One region of the Geodermatophilus sp. SYSU D00814 genome, then DNA from elsewhere that is predicted to be linked to it. Evidence: riboswitches for the same ligand, from Rfam matches in the RefSeq annotation. Region 1 holds a riboswitch; each other region holds the start of a gene.
What was found. Region 1 has a riboswitch for cyclic di-AMP ahead of ACI780_RS22750 (C40 family peptidase). Riboswitches for the same ligand answer to the same signal wherever they lie in the genome.
Positions count from the first base shown of each region.

Region 2: linked by a shared signal. The riboswitch ahead of ACI780_RS10825 (hypothetical protein) and the one ahead of ACI780_RS22750 (C40 family peptidase) in region 1 are both predicted to bind cyclic di-AMP.
Region 3: linked by a shared signal. The riboswitch ahead of ACI780_RS13075 (transglycosylase family protein) and the one ahead of ACI780_RS22750 (C40 family peptidase) in region 1 are both predicted to bind cyclic di-AMP.

Region 1 covers NZ_JBJGYP010000045.1:7,852-13,271, reverse strand. The annotation lists gene ACI780_RS22770 (SMP-30/gluconolactonase/LRE family protein) at 1-295, shown strand, start outside; gene ACI780_RS22765 (hypothetical protein) at 299-592, opposite strand; gene ACI780_RS22760 (hypothetical protein) at 696-980, opposite strand; gene ACI780_RS22755 (hypothetical protein) at 1,406-1,537, opposite strand; cyclic di-AMP (ydaO/yuaA leader) riboswitch at 1,912-2,064, shown strand; gene ACI780_RS22750 (C40 family peptidase) at 2,077-2,595, shown strand; gene ACI780_RS22745 (carbohydrate kinase family protein) at 2,652-3,569, shown strand; gene ACI780_RS22740 (DUF222 domain-containing protein) at 3,631-4,803, shown strand; gene ACI780_RS22735 (hypothetical protein) at 4,837-5,229, opposite strand.
Region 2 covers NZ_JBJGYP010000011.1:116,437-121,856, forward strand. The annotation lists gene ACI780_RS10805 (sulfite exporter TauE/SafE family protein) at 1-734, opposite strand, end outside; gene ACI780_RS10810 (DoxX family protein) at 759-1,118, shown strand; gene ACI780_RS10815 (DUF1203 domain-containing protein) at 1,192-1,692, shown strand; gene ACI780_RS10820 (PIG-L deacetylase family protein) at 1,742-2,464, shown strand; gene ACI780_RS10825 (hypothetical protein) at 2,541-3,173, opposite strand; cyclic di-AMP (ydaO/yuaA leader) riboswitch at 3,448-3,608, opposite strand; RNA gene rnpB (RNase P RNA component class A) at 3,812-4,221, shown strand; gene ACI780_RS10835 (S1 family peptidase) at 4,342-5,420, opposite strand, start outside.
Region 3 covers NZ_JBJGYP010000014.1:127,308-132,727, forward strand. The annotation lists gene ACI780_RS13055 (demethylmenaquinone methyltransferase) at 1-77, opposite strand, end outside; gene ACI780_RS13060 (isochorismate synthase) at 114-1,388, shown strand; gene ACI780_RS13065 (class I SAM-dependent methyltransferase) at 1,388-1,999, shown strand; gene ACI780_RS13070 (nucleotidyltransferase domain-containing protein) at 2,041-2,922, shown strand; gene ACI780_RS13075 (transglycosylase family protein) at 2,987-4,105, opposite strand; cyclic di-AMP (ydaO/yuaA leader) riboswitch at 4,110-4,280, opposite strand; gene menD (2-succinyl-5-enolpyruvyl-6-hydroxy-3-cyclohexene-1-carboxylic-acid synthase) at 4,564-5,420, opposite strand, start outside.

The DNA.
Region 1 (5,420 bases):
GCTCGGACAGCTCGCCGTCGCACCCGACGGCTGCGCCCTCGACGCCGAGGGCCGCATCTGGGCGGCCGACGGCGTGGGCGGTCGCGTCGTGCGGGTGGCCGAGGGCGGCGAGATCGTCGACGCCGTCGCCGCACCCGAGGGGCTGGGCGTGTTCGCCTGCATGCTCGGCGGCGACGACGGCCGGACGCTGCTGATGTGCGCGGCGCCGGACTTCTACGAGCACAACCGCGCGCCGGTGCGCGAGGCGGTGCTGCTGGCCACGGAGGTCGACGTCCCCCACGCCGGCCGCCCCTGACGCTCAGCCGCCGGTGACGGCGCGGGAGGTCCGGCTGCGGTGGACCGCGCGCGGGGGGCGCATGCCCAGGTCGGTGAGGATCCGCCCGGCCCGGCGCCGGCGCTCGCGGGCGCGCTCGCGCAGCAGGGCGCCGAGCGCGGCGTTGACCGACCGGTCCGCGCGGCGCTCGAGGAACTCCGCCGTCGCGAGGTGGGTCGCCGCCCGCCGCAGTGCCTCCACGTGCTCGATCCGCTCGTGCGGTCGACGGTCCGCCGCACCCCCGCCGGTCCTCATGGTGGTCGTCGTGGTCTCGGACATGCGCTCCTCGCCCCCTCGGTGGTCCCGCACCCGTGACGACGCCGTGCCACGGCGGGCATGACGCGGACTCCGGGAGCCAGGGCGGGAGGACCGGGAGGAGGGCTCAGGGGCAGGACTCCTCGAGCTTGACGACACCGAGGTCGATGGCCCCCTCGACGTTCCCGGTGACCTGCTGGCCGGCCGGGATGTTCTGGGTGCAGACCTTCCAGTTGGCGTCGAGGACCTGACTGCGGCTGCCCAGCAGGTCGTGGGACAGGCTCAGGAAGACGCCGTTGGTCTGGATCAGGTCCTGGGCGTCCTGCAGGGTCAGGCCGACGACCGCGGGCATGGAGAAGTCGACGACCGGCGCGGCCTGGGTCGTGGACTCCGGTGCGGGGGTCGGTGCCACGGCGGCATCGGAGGTCGGGGGCGCAGCGGGCACGGTCGAGGTGGGCGTCTCCGGGGCGGACGGCACCGAGGACGAGGACGACGGCGTCGCGGCAGTGGGCGCGGCCTCGTCCTCACTCCCGCAGGCGGCGGTCAGGAGCCCGACGGAGAGCAGGACCACGAGCCCGGCGGACCGGCGGTAGGAGGGGACGGACCGGTTCATGGGACACCCCGTGTGTTCGTTGCGGACGGGCACCGACGGCCCTCCCGAAGGCAGAGCAGCGGTGCCCCGATGGGACGCCGGCCAACGTCACACGTCCTCGGCCCGACACCGGGATTCGCGAGGACCGAGTCGTCTCGGAACGGCGACAACCGATCCCATGGACCCCGGACGCACCACGCCCCCCGGCCCGGACGCAGGACGGGGGGCGTGAGGAGCGGAGTGGGTCAGTAGGCGCGGCCGCTCGTCCCGCCCTTCTTGTTCTTGCTCTGGTAGTCGCGGATGAACTGCTTGATCTTGGCCTGGTTCTGCGGCTTCTGGAGCTCCTGCACCACCTTGGCGGCGACACCCGAAGCCACGAGCTTCCTCAACATCCCCACGGGGTCCTCCTCATGTCGGTTGCCTGTCGGGTGCCCCGTCAACGTGCGGTGCAACCCTGGGGATCCCGGCGGCTGCGCTCCCCGCGCGTGGCGGGCCGTTGACGGCGTGTGCGGACGCACCGCCACGTCCTTTCTCGTCCCGCCCGGCGTGTCGGCGACGGCGCGTCGCCGGGAGGACGGCGGCGGCACGTGCGTCCGTGCAGGTCGGAGCCGGTGTCCCGCCGTGCGGCCGGTGTCAAGTCCCGGGAGCCGGTCCGGGCGTGGCGGGCCCCCGGTCCGGTTGAGGGGCCCGGGACCCCTCCCTACCGTCGTCGCGGTCCGGCCAGGGTCCTCCGTCACGCCCTGTGTGACACCCGCCGGACACGCCGAACCGGGCACCGGCACGAGAGCCGGTACCCGGGCCGGGGACCCACCGCAGTCCTGGGGTGGAGCGCGATCCGTCGCGCCGGGCGACTCCCCCGTCCGAACCCGTCAGCTAACCCGGTAGGCGGCCGTGGAGAACAGGAGAACCGTCGTCGATGACGACTGCACGCACGTCCACCACCCGCCGCTCGTTCCGCGGCATCGCCGTCGCCGCCATCGCCGGAGCCGGCATCGTCCTCTCACCTCTCCCGGCCTCGGCGAACTCGGGTGGTGGTGGGACGGCGACCGCGACCGTGGCCGCCGCGCCGGCGGTCGCCCCCAACGCCGCGGCCCAGGTCGCCGTGGACACCGCGCTCGCCCAGGTCGGTGACCCCTACGTCTACGGCGCCACCGGCCCGAACGCCTTCGACTGCTCGGGCCTGACCAGCTACTCCTACGCGGCGGCCGGGATCTCGATCCCGCGCACCTCGAAGCTCCAGTCGACCTTCGGCACCGCGGTGGCCAAGTCCGACCTGCAGCCGGGTGACCTGGTCTTCTTCTACAGCCCGGTGTCGCACGTGGGCATGTACATCGGCAACGGCCAGATGGTCCACGCCTCGACCGCTGGCAAGCCGGTCGCCGTCGTCGACCTCGACTCGATGCCGAGCTACGCGGGCGCCCGCCGCGTCGCCTGACGCACCTCAGGCAGGGTGCCCCGGCCGGCCTCCCCGGCCGGGGCACCCTGGTCGCCGTGGACGACGAGGACGGCCCGCGATGGCCCCGCCGCGCCGGCTCCGGCCCGGTCGTGGCGGTGGGCAAGCTGGTTGCCGACCAGATGCTCGAGCTCAGTGAGCCGCTGCGGGCGGGGAGCCAGCAGCGGGTGGTGCGGACGACGACGGCGGGCGGGGCGCCGGCCAACGTCACGGCGACCCTGACCCGGCTCGGCACCCCGGCGCGGCTGACCGGGTGGGCTGGGGCGGACCCGCTCGCCGACACGCTGCTCGCCGGCCTGGCCGCGCGGGGCGTGCAGACGGCGGTGGTCCGCCGCGGCCGGGCGCCGCTGTCGACGGTCCTCGTCCACCCCGACGGCGAGCGGACGCCGCTCACCGACCGGGGTGAGGGCGGCCTGACACCGGACGACGTCCGCGCCGGGTGGCTCGCCGACGCCGCCGTCGTCCACCTGGACGGCTACGACCTGCTGCGCTTCCCGGACGCGCTGGTGGCCGTTGCCTCCCTCGCGCGCGACGCCGGGGTACCGGTCAGCGTCGACGTCGCGGCCGCGGCGCGGATCGAACGGCACGGGGTCGCGGCCTACCGCGGGCTGCTCGCCGGGCTGCGGGCGGACCTGCTGTTCTGCAACGCCGCCGAGGCCGCGGTGCTGGGGCTGCTCGGCGACCTGCCCGCGGAGGCGCCGCCGCTGGCCGTGGTGCACGCCGGCGCACACCCCACCCGGGTGCTCACACGGGCGGGTACGTGGCAGGTGCCGGTGGCGCCGCTGCCCGCGGGGCGGCTGCGCGACACGACCGGCTGCGGGGACGCCCTCGCCGCCGGGGTGCTGGCCGGGTGGCGAGGCGGGGCGCCGGTGCTCGACGCGGTCCGGACCGGGCACGCGGCGGCCGCGGTGGTCGCCGGCGTGCTCGGCGGCCAGCCACCGCCACGTCCGTCGTGAACCTGGCTCTGACCTGCGGTTTCGTCTTGCGCAGTGCTTCGGTTGACGGTAGACTTCGATCATGTGTTCGAGCGATGCCGCCGACGGTGACTCGCTCGACGACGTCGCCGCGCTGGTTGCTGAGCGGAACCGGATCGACGCCGCACTGGCCCGCCGGGTGCGGGCGGCGGAGCTGTCCCAGGCGCCCGAACGCGACGGGCTGAAGTCGATGACGTCATGGCTGTGTGGGCACTGCCGGCTCTCGCCGGCGGCCGCTACCCGGTTGGTGGGCAACGGGCGGGCGCTGGAGCACCTGCCCGCCCTGGCCGAGGCGCACGAAGCAGGCTGGGTGACCGCCGAGCAGGTCACCGAGGCAGCTCGGGTCGTCACTCCCGAGCGGCTGGCCGCTGCGACCGCGCGGGGCGTCGACCTGGGTGCGATCGACGCGGCACTGACGCAGGTGGCCCTCGACTGCGACCACCGCGACCTGGCCGGCGTGGTGCAGCGGTATCTCGACGCGCTGGATCCCGACGGTCCCGAGCCGGATCCGACCGAGGACCGGTCGCTGACGGTGGCCAAGCACGCCGACGGATCCCTGAGCGGCCGCTTCCACCTCGACGCGGTCGGTGGGGAGAAGCTGCAGGCGGCGCTGGAGGCGCACGTGCAAGCCGACCGGCCCGCCGGCGACCAGCGCACCCGCGCACAGCGGCAAGGTGACGCGCTGGTGCAGCTGTGCGACAACGCCCTGGCCTCCGGTGCATTGCCGGTGCTGCGGACGGTCAAGCCACACGTGGCCGTGCGGGTCGACCTCGACGACCTGGCCGACCCGGCGGCCGGCGCAGGCAGTGCCCCCATGGGGTTCGGCGCGGTCATCTCCGCCGCTCGGGCCCGCTGGCTGGCCTGCGACGGCCAGGTCACCCGCATCGTCATCGGCCCGGAAGGCCAGCCGCTCGACGTCGGCCGCACCAAGCGGGTGGTCACCCCGGCCATCCGCAAGGCCGTCGAACTCCGCGACGGCGGCTGCGTCTTCGCCGGCTGTGACGCGCCGACCCACTGGGCCGACGTGCACCACCTGGTGCACTGGATCGACGGTGGCGAGACCTCACTCGACAACTCCGCGTTGCTGTGCGAGCGGCACCACACCAAGGTCCACCACGGCTTCCGCGTCGAGCGACAACCCGACGGCCGATGGCACACCTACCGACCCGATGGCAGCGAGATCACCGTTCCCACCCCACTGGCACCCGCGGCCTGATGTCCCCGCACGTCGATCGCGGGACCGCGGGGCTCACATCCCGCAGACCGACTCGGCCACCATCGCCACGAACTCGTGCGCCTGGTCGTCGGACACGGACGGGAAGAGCCGCTCCACGCCCTCGGACATCCGGAACTGGTCGTACTCCGGCTGCCCGAGGCGGACGCAGATCCCCTCGGCGAGGACCCAGCCGGTGTGCGGGTCCAGCGGGATGCCGATGCGCTGCACCGCGTCGACGAACTCCTGGGGGACGTCCGGCGCGGGCGCGGGCGCCTCGGCGGTCGTCGTCGGGGCGGGTGCCGTCACCGGCAGGCTGCTCGGCGGCGTGCTCGCCACGGGGGTCGCCACCGCCTGCTCCGCGGTGGCCGCGTCCTCGGCGCCGTCCCACGACGCGAGGAGCAGCGCCGTGGCGACCGCGACGACCACCAGAGCGCTGACGGCGGCCAGGAGCGCGGGCCTACGGCGGTCCGCTCGCGCCGGGCGGTGGGCGTGCCGGTGCCGGTCAGGAGGGACGGGGTGGTCGGTCATGGAAGCGGACCCCCGGAACTCGACGACGTCGCGGGTGCCTCCGTCGGCCCGGGGGGCACCCGTGCGAGGCGGCGGAGCCTACGCGCCGG
Region 2 (5,420 bases), on a different contig from region 1:
ACCGACACCCCGACGCCGAAGACGACGATCAGCACGCGCAGCGGCGTCGCGGGGATGCGCTCGGCGATCCGGGCGCCGGCGAAGCCGCCCACCAGGCTGGCCGGGGCCGCGACGGCGACCACGGGCCAGGCGACCGGCCCGAAGAGCCCGAAGACGACGAGGGTCACCGTCGCGGTCACCGCGGACAGCGCCGACTTGAGCGCGTTGGCCAGTTGCAACCGGTGCAGCGCGGTCCCGAGGACGCCGACGAGGATCACCCCGAGCGCCCCGCCGAAGTAGCCGCCGTAGACGGTGGCGAGGAACAGCGCCACGTACAGCCACCACGGGTCGCGCGCGGCGGCGTCGTCGTCGCGGTCGGGCAGCCGCCGGGTGAGCAGCGGCTGCACCGCCAGCAGCAGGCTGGCCAGCAGCACCAGCACCGGGACGACGACGTCGAAGGCCTCGCTCGGCGTGGTCAACAGGAGCACGCTGCCCGCCGCCCCGCCGAGCACCGACACCGCGCCGAGGCGGGCCATCCGCCGGCCCTGGCCGGTGTACTCGCGGCGGAACCCGGCCATCCCGCCGAGGTAGCCCGGCCACTGCGCCACCGAGTTGGTCACGTTGGCCGCGACCGTCGGCAGCCCCAGCGCCACCAGCGTGGGGAACAGCACCAGGGAGCCGCCGCCGGCGATGGAGTTGATCACGCCGGCGCTCAGGGCGACCGCCGCGGCGATGAGGAGGTCGGCGGCGGACACGGAGCCGGAGCCTACGGTGACCCCGTGCGACCGCCCGCCCCCGCGACCTGGCTCGCCGCCGCCCTGGGCGGGTCCGGCGTGCTGCACCTCCTGCGGCCGCGGACCTACGAGTGGCTGGTCCCGCCCGAGCTCGGGGACGCCCGTGCCTGGGTGCTCGCGAGCGGCGTCGCCGAGCGGGCCGCCGCGGCGCTGCTCACCGCGCCGCCCACCCGGCGCGTCGGCGGCTGGGTGGCCGCCGCGCTGCTGACGTCCTTCGTGCCCGCGCACCTGCACCACCTGCGGGTGGCCCGCGGCCGGCCGGCCCTGCTGGCCGCCGGGCTCGTGCGGCTGCCGCTGCAGGTGCCACTGGTCGGTGCGGCGCTGCGCGTGGCCCGCGGGCGCTGACACCGGCGCCGGAGGTCCCTGCGGTGTCCGATTCCCGCCGGACCACGGGCCCGGCGACGACGACCGTGGAGGCATGACGACGACGCCCGTGCAGCCCGCTCCCGTGCTCACCGTGCACGCCATCGACCCCGCGGAGCTCGACGGGATCCGGCGCAGCGGGCGGGACACCGAGGGCAACGTCCCGGTGCCGTGGCCCGACGCGGCGGGGGTCCCGCTGCGGTGCTGCCTGCGCCGCGCCCGCCCGGACGACGAGGTCTGGCTCGTCGCCCACGCCCCGCTGCGCGGGCGGTCCCCGTGGCGGGAGGTGGGTCCGGTGTTCGTGCACGCCCGGCCGTGCGAGGGGTGGGCCGAGACCTCCGGACTGCCCCCGGAGTTGCGGCAGGGGCCGCGCGTGCTGCGCGGGTACCGGGAGGACGGGTCGCTGGACTACTCGGCGATCCGGGTCGTCCCCGAGGGCGAGGACGTCGAGGACTCCCTCCAGGAGCTGCTCGCCGACCCGGTGGTGCACGAGGTCCACGTGCGCGCCCTGGCCGAGCAGTGCTTCACCTACCGGGTGCGCGCGGCCGGCCGCTGACCCCCGCGCGCGTCGCCCCGGCCGCGGTCGACCCGGGCAGACTGCCGGGATGGTCGAACCGCTGCCCGACGACTGGGAACGCGCGCTGGTCGTCGTCGCCCACCCCGACGACGTCGAGTACGGCTGCGCGGCCGCCGTCGCCGCCTGGACCGCCGCCGGGCGCGACGTCCGCTACGTGCTGGCCACCAGCGGGGAGGCCGGCATCGCCGGGCTGCCGCCGGAGGCCGCCGGGCCCCTGCGCGAGCGGGAGCAGCGGGCGGCCGCGGCGGCGGTGGGGGTGTCGGTGGTGGAGTTCCTCGGCCACCCCGACGGACGGCTCACCGAGGGGCTGGACCTGCGGCGGTCGCTGGCCGCGGCGGTCCGCCGGCACCGCCCGGAGCTGGTGGTCACCCTGCACTTCGGGGAGACGTGGACGCCGCCGGGCGTGGCCCCTGCCTACTGGAACAGCGCCGACCACCGCGCGCTGGGCCGCTCGGCCGTCGACGCCGTGGGCGACGCGGCGAACGAGTGGATCTTCCCCGAGCTCGCCGACCCGGAGCCGTGGCGGGGCGTGCGGTGGACCGCCGTCTCCACGCCGGTGGGGGTGACGCACACCGTCGACGTCACCGGCGTCGTCGACCGGGCGGTGGCCTCGCTCGCCGAGCACCGCCGCTACCTGCAGGCGCTGTCGGACGACCCGGTCGAGGAGCAGGCGCGGCGGCAGGTCGAGTCGGCGACCCCGGCCGACGACGCCGGGCGCCGGCTGACCGGGTTCACGCTCTACGCCGGCTGACCGTCGTCGGGGCTCTCGCCGCACGGGGAGGACGAGGACGCGGCCCCGGGGGGCTCGGGGCCGCGTCCTGCGCCGGTCAGGGGTTGAAGCTGACGTGCACGTGGTCGTAGTGGTTGGCGGTGATCGACCCGCGGTCCTCCATCGCCTGCCAGCCGGAGCCGCCGATGATGAAGATCCGCTGCTTCCAGATGACGTACTCGACGCCGAACTGCTCGGCGTTGTCGATCACGTACTGGGCGACGGCGTCACCCTTGGCGGAGTCGGCGTAGACCATGAAGTCCGCGGCGAGCTGCTGGGTGGGGGAGTGGCCGGGCCGGGTGAGGACCGTGGAGACCCCGTGGGTCGCGGTGACGTCGGCGACGACGGGGCGGACGTGCTCGGCCCACGCGCTGTACGCGGTCGAGGTCGGGGTCGGCTTGCCGCTCAGGTCGGTCGAGACGGGCAGCGAGACGGCCGGCGCCGGCGCCGCCGCCCCTGCCGGGACCGCGGGAGCGGGGGCCGGGGCGGGAGCCGCCTCGGGTGCGGGGGCCTCGGCCTGGGCGGTGGCCGCCGTCCGGTCCCAGCGGTCCCAGCCGCGGTCCCAGTCCCGGCCCCGGTCCCAGTCCTGGGCCTGGGCGACGGACTGCCCGGCGAGGCCGAAGACGACGGCGAAGGCGCCGACGGTCAGGGTCCGGCGGACGCCGGTGCGGCGGTGGGTGTTCGAGGGCATGGTGAAGAGAACTCCTGACGATGGTCCGCGGGGACGCCGCTGGGACGCGGCGGGACCCCGTCGCGGATGAGGGGGAACCGGGGGGGACGGACAGGCGCCGTCGGGCCCCACGTGGAGGCCGTGCCCCGGAGGGCAGGGCCGACGCGGGAACCGTCGGGTCCGTGCTCGTCCACGCGGCGACCGGCCGGCGTGCGGGCGGGTCGCGGCGGTGGTGTCTGGAGGGCGAGGCGCGCGAGGGCGAGGCGCCACTGCGGCGCACCTCGGTGCAGATCTCCCTTTCTCCCGTGGCCGCCTACCGGGTCAGCTGACGGGTTCGGGCGGGGATGCGCCCTACCCGCCCCCGAGCGGGGCTCGGGAGGCGGGACTCACCCCAGTGGTGCGGTGGGTCCCCGGTTCGGGTCCACGGGCGTGGCCCCGACTCGGCGGCATCCGGCGCGGTTCCCCCGGTCGGGGGACTCGACGACCGGCCGGACGCGGCAAACCGTAGAGGGCTTGTGCACTCGTGCCAACTCCAGGGCGGTGAACTGGAGGAGTTGGCAGGTGGCCGACGGCGTGTCGCGTCGCGCTGCGCGTGTCGGTGGCAACGGGACGTCGCGGAACCCCGTCGGGTGGCCCCGTAGACTGACCGGCACGACGGACGAGTCGGCCGGGCGGTCGCGTCGGCGGGGGAGACCCCGTCGCCGAGGAACGTCCGGGCTCCATAGGGCAGGGTGGTCGCCAACAGCGACCCGGGGTGACCCGCGGGACAGTGCCACAGAGAACAGACCGCCAGCGTTCGCGCTGGTAAGGGTGAAACGGCGGTGTAAGAGACCACCGCACACCGGGTGACCGGTGTGGCTCGGTAAACCCCACCCGGAGCAAGGTCGAGAAGGGACGGCGGACGGGTGACCGGCCGGCGTCCCGCGCAGGCGTTCGAGGGCTGCCCGCCCGAGGCCTGCGGGTGGACCGCTCGAGCCCGCCGGCAACGGCGGGCCTAGATGGATGACCGCCCATCGGGAGGCCGCGAGGCGCCCGAGGACAGAACCCGGCGTACAGGCCGACTCGTCCGTCGTCCTCCGCTACGCCCTGGACGCACTATGAGTACGTTGACTGCAGCTCCCGGATGACAAGCCAGGCGCAGAGTGGCTCGTTCTCATTGGAGCACTCCGCGTCACGTCGATCTCGTCATTCAGATGTCGTTCAAGCCAGCGCGCCCGACCTGTGTGAGGGTCAGGCGGTAGTCGCGTGCCCAGCGGGCCCAGCCTTCGGTGATGAGAGCATTGACGAGATCGTAAGTCTTCGCCTGGATCTCTGGCACCGCACCCGTGAAGTCGGGATGGTGGAGGTCCACTTCGCCGGATTGCAGCATCTTCAGCATCGTCCGTTCGAATGGGCCGAGATTCGTGAGGATCGTCCCCAAGCCGGGGTCAAGGTGTTCTTGCAGTGTCGCATAGTCGCGAAATCCGAGCAGTGTCATGGCGATGTCCCGCTCCTCGTCGGTTCGCTCGTCGGCCGGCAGCGACAGTCCTTGCTCGCGCAATTTGCTTCTAACGGCGTAGGCGCGGTGGAAAGCATACTTGGAGGTCTGGCGCACCTCCTCTGACCGTGTAGCGTCCTGGTCGGCGAGTTTCCTGCGTATCCACGAGCGCTCGGTAGCGAGACATTCGGCCGCCCCTGCCAAGCCCTGATCGATCATCGAGGCGACCATCGAGTGATCGGCGAGTCGGGTCGCGGCTCGCAGTCGACGAAGACCGTCCTCGCAGATCTTCGCTGCCCGTAATGCGGTACTCGGGCTTCCCATGGCGCGTACCCGCTCTAGGACTTGGATGACGGTCTCGTACCCCGACGCCAAGTCCACATCTTCTGGGCCCTCGACGAGGATGGAACGAGTGAGTGTGCGCTCATCTCTCTCGCCGCCGCTTGCCTCGACAAGGAGTCTGCCCGAGGTCCCCACCTGATCGGCGTCCACGAAAGCGGCATGGATCTCGACCTGCGGAGTAGCCGAGGCGGATCCGTGTTGCGGCTGGCTGTTGCGGACACCAGAGAACGAGTAGCTGAGTGTTGGCCAACCGTCCACTCTGACGATAAATGTGGCTGTGGACAGCAAGGGCACACGTGATGGCCCATGCAACTCCAGTCGGCTGCGTGTCGTCGTGCCCACCCGCCTCGGAGCCCATTGCTGATCCAGCAAGATGCCTGCGTCCGTGGTCAGACTGGCGAAGGTGGGATCATCAAATAGGGGTGCGAGGGGTCTTGCCTCGATCGAAC
Region 3 (5,420 bases), on a different contig from region 1:
GCCGCGACCTCGTGCGGCTGCTTGTCCAGTCCGGCCCGGTGCCCGGCGGGGTGTGCGCTGTCTCGCCGGTCCGCCACGGCGCCGACGCTACCGGGCTGCCTACGCTGGGGAGCGTGACAGCCGCGGCGGTGACCTCCCCGGACGCCGCCGCGCCCGCGGTCGTCACCGTGGAGTTGCCCGACTCCCCCGACCTGCTGCGCCTGCTGCCCCGTGACGGCGCCCTGTCGTGGGTGCGCCGCGGCGAGGGGCTGGTCGGCTGGGGCGAGGCCGACCGGCTGGAGGTGAGCGGCCCCGGGGCGCTGGCCGAGGCCGCCGCCTGGTGGGCCGACCGCAGCGCCGCCCTCCCCGTCGACGACGCGGTGGGCGTCCCCGGCTCGGGGCCGGTCGTGTTCGCCAGCGTCGCGTTCGACCCGGCCCGCGAGACGTCGGTGTTCGTCGTCCCCGAGGTCGTCGTCGGCCGTCGGGACGGCACCGCCTGGCTCACCACCGCCGGCGACGTCGATCCCCGCGACGTGCTGGCCGGCGACCCCGCCGCGCTGCCGCCCGCTCCCACCCGGCTGCGCTACGCCGACGGCGCGCTGGACCCCGCGTCGTGGTGCGGCGCGGTGGCCGCGGCGGTCCGGCGCATCGGCGACGGCGACCTGGCCAAGGTCGTCCTCGCGCGCGACCTGCTGGTCACCGCCGACGTGCCGCTCGACGCCCGCCGGCTGCTCGACCGGCTGGCCGCGCGCTTCCCCGACTGCTGGACCTTCGCGGTCGACGGGCTGCTCGGCGCCACCCCGGAGCTGCTGCTGCGCCGCACCGGCCGCCGGCTGTCGGCCCGGGTGCTCGCCGGCACCGCCCCCCGGGGCGCGGGCGCCGACGACGAGCGGCTCGCGGCGGCCCTGCTGGCGAGCGAGAAGGACCGCGCCGAGCACGCCCTCGCCGTCGACTCGCTGGTGCGGGCGCTCGACCCGTACTGCACAGCGCTGGCGGTCCCCGAGGAGCCGGCGCTGCTGACCCTGCCGAACGTGCGGCACCTGGCCACCGACGTCACCGGCACCCAGCGCCGCTCGGGGCCGGGCGGCCGGGCCGGGCTGCTCGAGCTGGTCGACGCCGTGCACCCGACCGCCGCGGTGGGCGGCACGCCGCCCGACGTGGCCACCGCGGTGATCGCCGAGCTCGAGGGCATGGACCGCGGCCGCTACGCCGGGCCGGTCGGCTGGCTCGACGCCCGCGGCGACGGCGAGTTCGGCCTGGCGCTGCGGTGCGCCCAGCTCGTCGAGGACGACCCGTGCACCGCCCGGCTGTTCGCCGGCTGCGGCATCGTCGCGGGCTCCGACCCCGCGGCCGAGCTGGCCGAGACGCAGTCGAAGTTCGCCGCCTTCCAGGCCGCCCTGGAGGACTGATGCGGGCGGTCCCGTCCTGGGATCACAACGCCCACTACTGGCCCCTGCTGCTGCGCGAGCTCCCCGACCCCTGCCTCCGGGTGCTCGAGGTGGGGTGCGGTGCCGGCGGGCTGGCCGCCGTCCTGGCGGGGCGGGCGGACTCCGTGGACGCCGTCGACCGCTCGCCGCAGATGGTGGCTAAGGCCCGCGCGCGGGTGCCGGGGAACGTCCGGGTTGTGGAGGCCGACGTGCTCGACCTGGATCTGCCGTCGGGCGGCTACGACGCCGTCGTCAGCGTGTCGGCGCTGCACCACGGGCCCCTGGAGCCGGCGCTGCGGGTGCTGTCGGCGGCGGTGCGGCCCGGTGGCGTGCTGGCCGCCGTGGCCCTGGCCCGTCCCGACCTGCCGCGCGAGCTGCCGGTCGAGGTGCTCGCCGCCGTGCTCGCCCGCGGGATCGGGCTGGTCCGGCTGCTCCGGGGCCGGCGGGACCCGGGGACGCCGGGCATGCCGGTGCGCGACCCGGAGCTGACGCTGCACGAGGTCCGACGACGGGCGGCCGCGGTCCTGCCCGGTGTCCGGGTGCGTCGGCTGGTTCTCTGGCGCTACGCGCTGGTCTGGCGACGGCCCGGGTGAAACCGGTCGGCGGGCCGGCTCCGGGCTGGTTGGGTGTGCCGGTGCCCGCCGTCCCCCTGGTCCCCGGCGACCGCTCGCTCCCCCCGCCCTTCGACCACCCGCACGCCTCGGCCGTCGCCAGGGAGATCGCCGAGCGGGGCACGGTCCTGCGCGCTCAGGTCGGGTCGGGCGTGCACGGCACGTCCGTGGCCGGCCAGGACGACCGCGACGAGATGGGCGTCTGCCTGGAGCCGCCGGAGTACGTCACCGGCACCGCCCGGGTGCCCGCAGGCCTGGCGACGACCGAGACCGTGCCCTTCGAGCAGTACCACCGGCACACCGCGTGGGACCGGCCCGGCGGGCTGGCCAACCGGTCGGGCGCCGGCGACGTCGACGTCGTCGTCTACTCGGCCCGCAAGTGGGCCCGGCTGGCCCTGGGCGGCAACCCGACGGTCCTGCTGCTGCTGTTCGTCCCCGACGAGGAGGTCGTGGTCCGCGACGCCGCGGGCGCGGAGCTGGTGGCGCACGCCGACCGGTTCGTCTCCCGCGTGGCCGCCGACCGGTTCCTCGGTTACCTGCGGGGCCAGCGGGCGGCGATGACCGGGCAGGCCGGCGCGCATCCGAACCGGCCCGAGCTCGTCGCCGCGCACGGCTTCGACGTGAAGTACGCGATGCACGCGCTGCGGCTGGGCCTGCAGGGCGTGGAGCTGCTGACCACCGGCCGGATCACGCTGCCGGTGCCCGAGCCCGACCGCGCGTACCTGCGCCGGGTCCGCCGGGGCGAGGTGCCGCTGGCCGAGGTGGTCGCGGCCGTCGACGACGCCGAGGCGCGGCTGGCCGCACTGCGCGACAGTCCGGCGGTACCCGCCCGGCCCGACCGCGCCTGGGTCGACGGCTGGCTGCACCGGTCGTACCTGGCGTACTGGGCCGCCCTCGGCCGCTGACCGGGACGACGAGAGCCCCGGCCGCTGGGCAGCGGCCGGGGCCCTCGTCGGGGGTGGCGGGAGGTCAGCCCGCGTAGTTCACGTGCACGTGGTCGAAGTGGTTCGCGGTCACGCTGCCGCGGTCCTCCATCGCCTTCCACGCGCCATCGGGCGAGGTCAGGATCCGCTGCTGCCAGATCACGTACTCCACGCCGAGCTCGTCCCAGTGGTCGATGTGGTACTGGGCGATCGCGTCGCCGAGGGCGGCGTCGGACATGACCATGTAGTCCAGCGCCAGGCCCGAGGGGTGCCCGTTCGGGTCGACGGCGCTGCCCCGCGTGCCGCCGATGGTGATGTCGGCGGCGCCCGGCACGTTGCTGACGACGACGTCGGCGGCGGCCTGGGCGACCGGCTTCACGGCGCCGGCGGTGTTGGTGATGGTGGCGATGGCGTTCGCGACCTGCGGCGCGGCCGCGGCGATCGGCGCGACCTCGGCGGCCGGGGCGGACTCGCCGGCGGTGGCGGCCGGGGCCGGAGCGGCGGCCGCGGGGGCCTCGGCGGCGGGGGCCGCACCGCTGACGGCGAGCACCTGGCCCGGGTAGATCCGGTTCGGGTCGCCGCCGATGACGTCGACGTTGCGCTGGTACAGCTCGCGCCAGCTCTGCTGGTGGGCGTCGGCGATCTTCTTGACGGTGTCGCCCCAGCGGACCGTGTAGTCCTCGGTGGCGTCGTCGGCCGGGGCGGCCGCGGGCTGCTCGGCGGGAGCCGCAGCGGGGGCGGGCGCCTCGGCAGTGGCGGCCGGGGCGGGCGCCTCGGCGGCGGCCGCGGTGGTGCCGTCGGCCAGGAACGCGCCGCAGTGCGGCCAGGCGCCGATGCCCTGGCCGGCCAGGACGCGCTCGGCGATCTGGACCTGCTCGGCGGGGGTGGCGAGGTCGGCGCGCGCGGCGAGCTCGGTGCCGCCGAAGCCGGCCCAGGTGGACTGGCTGAACTGCAGGCCGCCGTAGTAGCCGTTGCCGGTGTTGATGCTCCAGTTGCCGCTGGACTCGCACTCGGCCACACCGGACCAGTCGTGCGTCTCGGAGGCGGAGGCGGAGGCGGGGGCGCTCAGGACGCCGAGGCCGACGGCGGTGGCGCCGGCGACGACAGGGGCCCGGGCGATGACCTTCTTGGTGCGGACGTAGCGGGGTGCGCGGTGCTTGGGCATGGTGATGATCTCCCGATCACCGCCGGCGAGGTGAGCTGTCGGGTTCGGGCGATCGGTGCCCGGCCGCGGTGTCGCGGCTTCACCCCGAGGCGCGCGTCAGGACAGGCCCCCGTAGGCCGTCGCGCGCCGGAAGTGGTTCCCCCACCCCTGCCCTGGGTGTTGGTGTGGGCGACCGGTGGGCAGGGTTTGGCGGACCGGCGCCGCGCTCCGATTGGCCGAGCGCAGCCAAAACGTTACATATCGTCATGGCAACTGTCGTTGTGTCGCCGGTCACATTCCGTTAGCGGTGGGACGCGCGGGGTATCTGAGGCGCCCTGCCCACCCCCGGGTGCACCCCGGATGCCCAGGTCAGCGGCGAGGCGCCGCGGTGCGCCGCCGGACGCCGCCGGGCGGGCAGTGCGAGCAGGACCACACCGGCGCCGGCCGACGACGGGCGGCCCGGGCGGGCGCCGGAGGGCTCAGCCGAGAGCGCGGGCCGCGGCCTCGCGGAGGGCGACGGCGAGGTCGGCCTCGGCGCGCTGGTCGGTGCCGACGACGACCACTCCCGGCCCGCCCGGCGCCAGGGCGTCGGGCAGCTCGCCGGGCGCGGTGACCCGCGTGGTGGCCCAGCCCAGCGCCTGCGCGACCGCTGCCAGGTCGCGCCCGTGCGGCGTCCCGAACACCCGCCGGTAGTCGCGCGCGTACGCCGGCCGGCCGGGCTCGAGCTGGGCGAAGATCCCGCCGCCGTCGTTGTCCGGCACGACGAGGGTCAGGTCCGGGCGCGGCTCGCCCTCGCCGGTCAGCAGCCCCTGCAGGTCGTGCAGGAAGGTCAGGTCGCCCAGCAGGGCCACCGCGGGGCCGCCGGAGGCCAGCGCCGCCCCGACCGCGGTGGAGACCGTGCCGTCGATGCCGGCCACGCCCCGGTTGGCCAGCACCGTGACGTCGCCGCGCGGGACGGCGAGCCGGTCGACGTCGCGCACCGGCGTCGAGGAGCCCAGCACCAGCAGCGCCCCGGCCGGCAGCGCGGCGACGACGTCGCGGGCCAGCCGGGCAGCGGTGGGGGCCGGCGCGGCGTCGAGCAGCGCGTCGACGGCGGCGCCGACCCGGGCGGCGGCCCCGGTCCAGGCCGCGGCCCAGCCGGGGTCCGACGGTGGGCCCGCGGGCGGGGCGGCGCGGCCGACCAGCGCGCTCGACCGGCCGGCGTCGGGCCACCGCGGGGTCGCCGTCACCGTCTCCACCCGTACCCGCGGGTCGGCCAGCAGCGCCGACACCGGCCGCGACAGCGTGGGCCGGCCGACCACCACGACCCGGTCGGGACGGTGCGCGTCGAGCCAGG